DNA from 4 places in the Streptomyces sp. NPDC040610 genome. Region 1 is predicted to be linked to each of the others. Evidence: riboswitches for the same ligand, from Rfam matches in the RefSeq annotation. Region 1 holds a riboswitch; each other region holds the start of a gene.
What was found. A riboswitch is a leader RNA that binds a small molecule or an ion and turns the genes downstream of it on or off. The one in region 1 is predicted to bind cobalamin.
Positions count from the first base shown of each region.

Region 2: another riboswitch for cobalamin. It lies ahead of ACZ6AA_RS07185 (hypothetical protein); the one in region 1 lies ahead of ACZ6AA_RS04170 (ribonucleoside-diphosphate reductase subunit alpha).
Region 3: another riboswitch for cobalamin. It lies ahead of ACZ6AA_RS27525 (CoA-acylating methylmalonate-semialdehyde dehydrogenase); the one in region 1 lies ahead of ACZ6AA_RS04170 (ribonucleoside-diphosphate reductase subunit alpha).
Region 4: another riboswitch for cobalamin. It lies ahead of ACZ6AA_RS26260 (prenyltransferase/squalene oxidase repeat-containing protein); the one in region 1 lies ahead of ACZ6AA_RS04170 (ribonucleoside-diphosphate reductase subunit alpha).

Region 1 covers NZ_JBVIXA010000001.1:930,365-932,537, reverse strand. The annotation lists gene mctP (monocarboxylate uptake permease MctP) at 1-36, shown strand, start outside; gene ACZ6AA_RS04175 (hypothetical protein) at 143-850, shown strand; cobalamin riboswitch at 1,039-1,180, shown strand; gene ACZ6AA_RS04170 (ribonucleoside-diphosphate reductase subunit alpha) at 1,310-2,173, shown strand, end outside.
Region 2 covers NZ_JBVIXA010000002.1:63,474-65,646, reverse strand. The annotation lists gene ACZ6AA_RS07190 (NUDIX hydrolase) at 1-393, opposite strand, end outside; gene ACZ6AA_RS07185 (hypothetical protein) at 506-886, opposite strand; cobalamin riboswitch at 1,076-1,271, opposite strand; adenosylcobalamin (AdoCbl) riboswitch at 1,411-1,507, shown strand; gene cimA (citramalate synthase) at 2,098-2,173, shown strand, end outside.
Region 3 covers NZ_JBVIXA010000008.1:407,834-410,006, reverse strand. The annotation lists gene ACZ6AA_RS27525 (CoA-acylating methylmalonate-semialdehyde dehydrogenase) at 1-865, opposite strand, end outside; cobalamin riboswitch at 1,077-1,255, opposite strand; gene alaS (alanine--tRNA ligase) at 1,339-2,173, opposite strand, start outside.
Region 4 covers NZ_JBVIXA010000008.1:68,619-70,791, reverse strand. The annotation lists gene ACZ6AA_RS26265 (prenyltransferase/squalene oxidase repeat-containing protein) at 1-387, opposite strand, end outside; cobalamin riboswitch at 653-801, shown strand; gene ACZ6AA_RS26260 (prenyltransferase/squalene oxidase repeat-containing protein) at 918-2,173, shown strand, end outside.

The DNA of each region.
Region 1 (2,173 bases):
GCGGTCGAACTGCCGAAGGTGGGTGCCGGGCACTGACGCCCGGGCCCCGGCCCTTCCTGAAGGCCGCCGCGTTCCGTCCGGGACGCGGCGGCCTTCGCCGTGCCGCCTCCGGCCCCGAACCGGCGTACGAAAGAATGGGCCCATGCCGCGTCCTCGCCTCCTGTTCCCCGCCGCCCTGCTGCTGCTCGCGCCCCTCGCCCTCACCGGCTGCGGCTCCGAGACCGCCGGGTCCGAGAACAGGGCCTCCGAGAGCGCGGGCTCCGGGGACGCGGGCTCCGGCGCCGGACCGAAGCCCTCCCGCGCCGACCTCGAGGCCCGCGCCCGCGCCGCCCAGACCCGGACGGCGCACGTGTACGTGACCGAGGCCGACGGGTTCACGCTGGCGGAGCAGTCCGTGGGCGTCCTCGGGGACGACGGCTTCCAGGCGGTGTACGTGGCGAAGGAGGGCGGCGCGCAGATCAAGGTCGACGTCGAGCGGGGCACCGTCGACGGCAGGACCTGCCGGAGCGTGTATCCCCCGGCCGAGCGCTGCGAGAAGGACGGGAAGGGCTGGTACCGCACGCCCGGCTCCGCGGGCTCGTCGGGGTCGTCGGGCTCTTCTGGCCCCGCCGAGTCCTGGCACGCGTACGCCCGCTCCGAGCACGGCCTGCGCATCCAGGTCTCCGCCGACCCCGGCCTCGTGGACCGCGACACGCTGCGCGCCGCCGCCGAGAAGGCCCACCGCGCGGACGCCGCCGAGCTGGACGCCGTGCTGCCGAAGAAGACATCCCCCGCCCCGCCGGTGGAGCGCGGCGACATCCCCCGCGACGGCGACGGCGCCCCCCAGGACCCGCCGGGCGTGGGCGGCTGAAGACGGCCGCGGTGACGGCCGAGCGGGGCCCCAGCGACCTCTGAGCGGGCCCCGGACGGCACCCGGACGCCCCCTTGGAATGCCACGCCCCGCCCCCGAGTTGAGGTTCAGGGCGCCTCGTCCCGCGACAACGCCGCTACCCTCCGACACAACATCTAGGGGTGGCACCGAAAGCCAGCACAAGATGTATGCTCGTCCTCGCTGTCGCCGCAGGGGAATCCGGTGCAAGTCCGGAACTGTCCCGCAACGGTGTACTGGTACGCATTTGTGCGCTCGCGCCCACAACATGCGCCGGTGAGTCCGACGACCTGCCGACAGCGCGCCTGGACCGTCCGGTCCGGGTGCCGAGACGTCCGGGCCTCGAGGAATGGGTTGGTGGACGCGGAGTCGCCCCTGCGCGGGCGCAGCCGCGCCATGCCTCTCTCCGCGGGCCCAGAGCCGAGCGAGGGAGAGCACCACGTGACCATCGCGCCCGCCGAACCCGCGTCAGCGCAGGCCGGCACGCAGGCCGAGGCCGAGCAGGCCGCGCAGACCACCGACGGCCCAGGAACCGCCCTGCTGCGCGTCCTGACCGACCTCACCGCCGACCTCCCCGACGCCGACCCCGGCCGGGTCGCCGCCGCCGCCCTGCGCGGCCGGTCGGCCAAGGCCGACGAGGTGGAGCTGCGGGAGCTCGCGACCGAGGCGGCCGCCGGGCTCATCTCCGAGGACCCTGCGTACTCCCAGCTCGCGGCCCGGCTGCTGACCATCGGTATCCGCGAGGAAGCCGCCTCGCAGGGCGTCACGTCGTTCTCCCAGTCTGTCGCCGTCGGCCACCGCGAGGGCCTGATCGCGGACCGCACCGCCGAGTTCGCCACTCTGCACGCCGAGCGCCTCGACGGCCTCGTGGCCGACGCGCTCGCCGACGGCGCCGACCGCCGCTTCGGCTACTTCGGCCTTCGTACGCTGCACAGCCGCTATCTGCTCCGGCACCCGATCACCCGCAAGGTCGTCGAGACCCCGCAGCACTTCATGCTGCGCGTGGCCGCCGGTCTCGCCGAGGACGCCTCCGAGCGGGCCCTTGACGAGGTCGCCGCGCTCTACCGCCTGATGAGCCGTCTCGACTACCTGCCGTCCTCGCCGACGCTCTTCAACTCCGGCACCCGGCACCCGCAGATGTCGTCCTGCTACCTCCTCGACTCGCCGCTCGACGAGCTGGACTCCATCTACGACCGCTACCACCAGGTCGCACGGCTCTCCAAGCACGCGGGCGGCATCGGGCTCTCGTACTCCCGCATCCGCTCCCGCGGCTCGCTGATCCGCGGCACCAACGGGCACTCCAAC
Region 2 (2,173 bases), on a different contig from region 1:
GATGTCGACCAGTGACGACCGCCGCAGGCGGGCGACGTCCGGGATCGGGGTCCAGCGGGACTCGGCGGTCTCGCCGTTCGGTTCGGGGCGCAGGTGGCCGCCGGTGATGCGGCAGTGGTAGAAGATGCCGACGTTCTGGTGGTCGGGGAGGCCGGGGGCGCGGTCCGCCGCGGGGATCAACCGTGAGTCCACGCCCAGGAGGCGTTCGACCACCGCGTCGCAGCCCGTCTCCTCGGCGACTTCCCGGATCACCGCGTCGAACGGATCCTCCGCGTGCTCCACCCTGCCGCCCGGCAGAGTCCAGTTGCTCTCGCCGCTCGGCGGCACGTGCCGGGCGAGCAGCACCCGGCCGTCCTCGACGCACACGGCGTACGCCGCGAGCCGGAAACTCATCCGACACCTCCTGCAGGACGCCGTTGCGGCGTCCGAGAACTACTGACGAACGAGGGGCTGTACGCGTGCGTCGCTCCGGGCGAGGGCGTCAAGGGCGGTGCGGACTCCGGCATCAGCAGTCCCCATTGCCGTCGGCGGTGTCCTCGGCCTTGCCCAGTCTGCGTTCGGTCGGGTGACCGCCGCGTCCGGTGCGCCCTGCTCCGGTGATGGCACGCACCTGGTGCGCGCGTCGCCGTATCTCGGTGACCAGTGCCGGGCGGGTGTCCGGAGGGCCCGGACTCGGCGTCCGGGGCGGGGCGTCGTCGTCGAGCGCCTCGACCAGGGTGTCCAGGAACTCGGTCATGTCGACGAGTGTGTCGCGCAGCATCCGCAGCCTCGCGGTCTGGCTCCCGAGCTGTCTGCGGGTGGCGAGCAGACTCTCGAACTCCTTCACGGCCACAGCCATCATGGGCTTGCCGTCCACGATGATCTCCTGCGGTCTGTTGTTCCGCACCGATGGCCCCCTTCGCGCCTTGGTCAGGGCGGTGCCCTGAGGTACCGGCGACGGGGTGGGAGCGCGAAGGCATGACGGACGGGACGGAATCGACCCCGCGAGGCATGGCGCGATCGTCCGTCCGATCTGTACGCCGACCCGCCCTCGAGGTCACCGGGATGTCCGTGCGCGGAGTGGTCCGCACGCGGGCAGTTGGCAGGTCTTCGGACTCGCGGACCCGCCCCCCGAGGGAGGACACCTACTGGCCGTCGCTTCCCGGGCCCCGTTCGTCGGGCCCAGTGCGTGTGACGGCGGTCGTTCCCGCTCACCGCTGCGGGGCAGTCCCGGACTCCCACCGGGTTCCCTCTTGCGACGCCCCCGCCTGGCGGACGGGTCGAACCAGCTGCTGCGGCCAGCCTACGGGCTGTCGATCCGCGCGGAACAGGGCCGTGGGAATCCGTAAGGGCACCCCGCCCGGTGCGGCTGGGTGGGGGTCACTAGGGGGTGACGGGGACGGGAGCGGCTGCTACACATGGGGACGTCAAACCTGCGGCACGGGGAAGCCGGTGAGAATCCGGCACGGTCCCGCCACTGTGACCGGACGAGCCCACGCTCCCGGAAGTCAGATCGCCGTCCGCGGGTACCACGACGAGGCCCACGAGGATGGAGCCGAAACGTCGGGGAGTCCCCTGCATGCCTTGCCGCGTCTTCTCCCGCACGAGCGGAGCCGCAGCCGCCCGTTCTCCGCACAGGGGCGGGGCGGACCTGCCCTGATGTGAACGGTGCGCGGCGGCCCGCGCCTTCGACGCCCCGCGCCGCGGCCCGCCTGACTTTCCAGTCGTACGCACGCCCTTGAAGCAAGCATGTCCATCGCCGTGGACCACCTCAGGCGGCCCGGCGAAGCAGGCACAGCGTTGTGCCGCTGTTTCCGCGTGGCCGACTCCGAGCGACTTCGTACCCGAAGACCGGACGGCCGACGCCGATGCTCGCCCCCGCCCCAACAGGGTTGGCGGCAAGACGGCACGGAAACGGTCCCTCGGGCCAGGTGCCCCCGCGCTCACCCGCGCCCCCTGCGCCGACCCCGCGTGTCCCCCCCTCCCGCGGCGGCGTCCACCTGCCCTCGCGGCCTGCCCCGACGCCGCGGCCCTGGTTCGAAGAGCGCCCACGCGCGGCCGACGGCGCCCGCCGAACCAGGCAACCCCACAACGACAACCGCTCAGGAAGGACGCCCGGTGACTCACACGCGCACCACACCGGCCGAAACCCCGCTCGGCGACAGCTTCCACCTCTACGACACCACCCTGCGCG
Region 3 (2,173 bases), on a different contig from region 1:
CGGCCACGGAGATCGCCATGCAACGCTCGCCCGCGGAGCCGTAGCCCGCGCCGATCAGCGCGTCCACGGCCTGGTCGAGGTCCGCGTCCGGCATCACGATCATGTGGTTCTTGGCGCCGCCGAAGCACTGGGCGCGCTTGCCGTGGGCGGCGGCGGTGGCGTAGATGTGCGCGGCGATCGGCGTGGAGCCGACGAAGCCGAGCGCCTCGACGCGCGGGTCCTCCAGGAGGGTGTCGACGGCCTCCTTGCCGCCGTTGACGACGTTGAGGATGCCGGGCGGCAGGCCCGCCTCCAGGAAGAGCTCGGCGAGCCGCAGCGGCACGGACGGGTCGCGCTCGGAGGGCTTCAGGATGAAGGCGTTGCCGCAGGCGATGGCAGGGGCGGCCTTCCAGAGGGGGATCATCGCCGGGAAGTTGAACGGCGTGATGCCGGCGACGACGCCGATGGGGCGGCGCAGCGAGTGCACGTCGATGCCGGTCCCGGCGTTGTCGGTGAACTCGCCCTTGAGCAGGTGCGGGATGCCCGCGGCGAACTCCACGACCTCCAGGCCGCGCTGGAGGTCGCCGTGCGCGTCGGCGACGGTCTTGCCGTGCTCGGCCGACAACAGCCGGGCCAGCGCATCGCGTTCGCCCTCGACGATCCGCAGGAACCGCATCAGGACGCGGGCGCGGCGCTGCGGGTTCCACTCGCCCCACTCGCGCTGCGCCTCGGCCGCGTCGGCGATGGCCGCCTCGGTCTCCGCGCGGTTCGCGAGCGGGACGCGGGCCTGTATCTCGCCGGTGTTGGGGTCGTACACGTCGGCGAGCGCGCCCGATGTTCCCGGGATGTGCTTGCCGCCGATGAAGTGGGTCAGTTCACGGACCATGGGAGCCTGCTCTTTCGTCAGGTGGGATCCGGGGACGGGCGCGCCCGACCGGCCGTCGGCGGCGTGCGCGGGCAGGCCGGGGTGACGGACGGGAAGGGGACGCGAACGGCCAGGGGGCCGTCAGACAGCGGGGGTTGTCGCTCGCATCGGCGGATCACCGGGGTCGTGGGTGCGCACCGGGGCCATGCGTGTCTGCTCCATCCTCGTGGACAACACGGATCACCCCACGGCCGGTATCCTGACTCCCGGATCAGCGTCCGCTCTCCCGCCTTCCCAACGGACTTCTCCGTCAGTGGCGTTGTCTCACGCGAGAACGCACTCCCCGGTCACAGTGGCGGGACCGCGCCGGATTCACACCGGCTTCCCTGCACCGCGGGCTTCGTCACGAACATATACTTGGACTTCCTAGTAAGTCCACAGCGGACGGGTTCCCACTTGCCGTGGGAACCCCCTATCCGGCTCCTACCGAGGTCCTACGCCCCCAGCTCCGCGCGCACGACCCCTGCCAGCCCCGCCAGCGCGGACGCGAGGTCCGCCGCGGCCGCCCCGCCGCCCTGCGCCACCTCGTCCGAGCCCCCGCCCCGCCCGCCGAGCAGCCTCTTGACCAGCGCCGACGCGGACAGCCCCGCCGCGCGCCCGGCCTTGTTCACGGCGACGACGAGCACCGGCTTGTCGGCGGTGAGGGCCACGGCGGCCACGCCCGGCCGCTCTCCGGGCAGCCGCCCGCGCACGTCCAGGGCCAGCGCCCGGGCGGCCCCCGCGTCGCCGTCCGTGGTGGCCGTGATCACGCTCGCGCCCGCCACGTCGACGGCCCGGTCGGCCAGCTCGGCCGCGCGGACGGCCAGGGCCGCCTGCCGCAGCCGCTGGTTCTCGCGGTCGGCGGCCTTGAGCCGGTCGAGGAGTCCGGCGATGCGCTCGGGCAGTTCGGCGCGCGGCGCCTGCACCTGCTCGGCGATCCGGGCGACGAGGTCGCGCTCGCGCGCCAGATGGCCGAAGCCCTCGATGCCGACGGCCGCCTCCAGGCGCCGCATGCCCGCGCCGACGGACGACTCGGCGGTCAGCGCGACGACGCCGACCTGCGCGGCGTGCTCGACGTGCGTGCCGCCGCACAGCTCGCGCGACCAGGCGCCGCCGATCTCGACGACCCGCACCTGCTCGCCGTACGTCTCGTCGAACAGGGCGAGCGCGCCGAGCTCCTTGGCCTCGGGCAGCGTCATCCAGCGCACGCCGACGGGCAGGTCGCGGCGGAGCGCGCGGTTGGCGGCCTCCTCGACCTCGCTGCGGACGGTGGCGGAGAGCCCGCCGCGC
Region 4 (2,173 bases), on a different contig from region 1:
GGCGGTGGCGGGCGGGGTGAGCCTGCACTTCTCCTGGCCCGGCGTCGGGTACTGCTTGCCCGCGTTGAACTTCTTGTGCCCGAGGCGGCAGATGAACGCGGGCCCGTCGTGCTCGGTGCCCTCGGTGCTGAATCCGGCCTCGTGCAGCAGGTCGTAGCCGGTCGTCGGGGTGGCGTCGCAGCCGCGCACCACACCGCCGCCCCAGTCGGCGAAGTCCACCGCGACGACCGCGCCCTTGGTGCGGGTGCAGGAGCTCATCGGGTCGGCCGCCGCGGGAGTGGCCGGGCCGAGCAGCAGGACGCCGCCGCCCAGCGCTGTCGCGGCCGCGCACAGCAGCGCGACGCCTCTCGTGCGTATGCTCCGGACCCGTCCGGTTCCCTGCCCCACCACTGCCCCCTGGGCGTCTGCCGCCGCGGGGTCCGCGTGGTGGCAGGTCCGGGGCCGGGGCCCGCGTGGAGAAACCGTCCGAACCACGCCGTAGTCCGCGACGGCGTCAATCGCTTGCTCTCAGTCCAGGTAATCCGGCTCGCCCGCCGGGCACTTGAGGTGCTCGGCGAACCTACGGTTGCGGGTCAGCGCCGGACTTCGACCGGCTTCCCCTGATGACTGAGCTTGGAATCGGCCGAATTAGAGCACAGTTGCGAATGTGGTGGCAAGGGTGTGCGGGTTGTGTGAGGTTCGAGTACCGTCCTGTGCTGCCGATCGGGGGAATCTGGTGCGAACCCAGAGCTGACGCGCAGCGGTGTGGACCGGCAGGGAGCCGGGCCGAGCCCGAATGCCCGAACGGCCAGCGTCAATGGACGTCGACCCCACGCGCTCGGGCGACGGCCGCGTGTCGTCCGGCTCGGGTCCACGCACAGGGGACCGGCCGCGGGGGGACGTGAGGCCGCCGCCCCCTCTCCCCGGGAGCCCCCGACATGACCTCATCCCGTGCCGCCCGCCGCACCCTCCTCGCCGTACCCACCGCACTCGGCGCGGTGGGTGCCCTCGTCCTGACCGCGCTCCCCGCGGCCGCCACGGCCACCCCCGGCCAGATAGCCACGTCCAAGACGAACGGCGTGAGCTATCTCAGATCCCTGCAGGGCGCCGACGGTTCGTACGCGGGCGCGGGCCTGTCCAACGAGTGGGCGTTCTCCGCGTTCGCCTCGGCGGGCACGGCGGCCGCCGACGTCAGCCCCGGCGGCGACACCTCGAAGAACGCCCGCAGCGTGTACCGCGCGCACCTCGCGGCGGCCGGCTGGCCGGGCACCTCACCGGTCGTCACCGACTACGAACGCGGCATCATCAACGCCTACTCGGCAGGCATCGACCCGGCCCGCGTCTCGGCGAGCCGCAACCTGGTCGCGGACACCTACGCGCACTGGCAGAACTCCGCGCCGGGCTACTGGGGTTCGCCGTCCAACTTCAACGGCACGGTCTTCGCGCTGATCTCGCTCGGCGGCGCCAGGACCCAGTCCGGCGCCAAGCGGGTGCCGCAGGCCCTGCTCGACAGGTCCGTCGCCACGGTCCGCGCCAACCAGCACAACGACGGCGGCTGGAACTTCGGCAGGGCCGAGGGCGACCCCGACGCGCTCGCCACGCCCGGCGACATCGACATGACCGGCGCCGCGATGGCCTCGCTGTGCGTGTCCGGGGTGCCCGCGACCGACCCCGCCATCACCAAGGCCAGGGCGTTCCTGAAGTCGAAGCTCATCAACAACTCCGGTGCCTTCGCCGCCATGTTCGGCGCGAACACCGACTCCAACGGCTGGGCCGTCTCCGGCCTCAACGCCTGCGGCATCAACCCGCAGACCGGCGACTTCCTCACGCCCGCGGGCAAGACCCCGGTGGACTTCCTCATCGCCCAGCAGTTCAAGCCGGGCGGCGGCTTCAAGTATCTGCCGACCGACACCACGCCGTCCGCGTACGCCTCCATCGACGGCCTGCGGGCCGTGGCCGGAGGCGGCTTCATGGCGGCCCCGCCGACCCCGACCACGGCGGGCGCGTCCCGCTGGGCCGCCACGTCCGAGTTCACGCCGGGCACCGCGACGAGCCTGGCCCTGACCGTCGACGACGGCACCTCGCTCAAGGTCTGCTCCGTCGCCTTCACGCCGACCGCGAAGACCACGACGCTCGGCGCGGTCCTGGACGCGGCGTCCTCCTCGGCGACCCCGGCGGGCTGCGTCACGTCCGT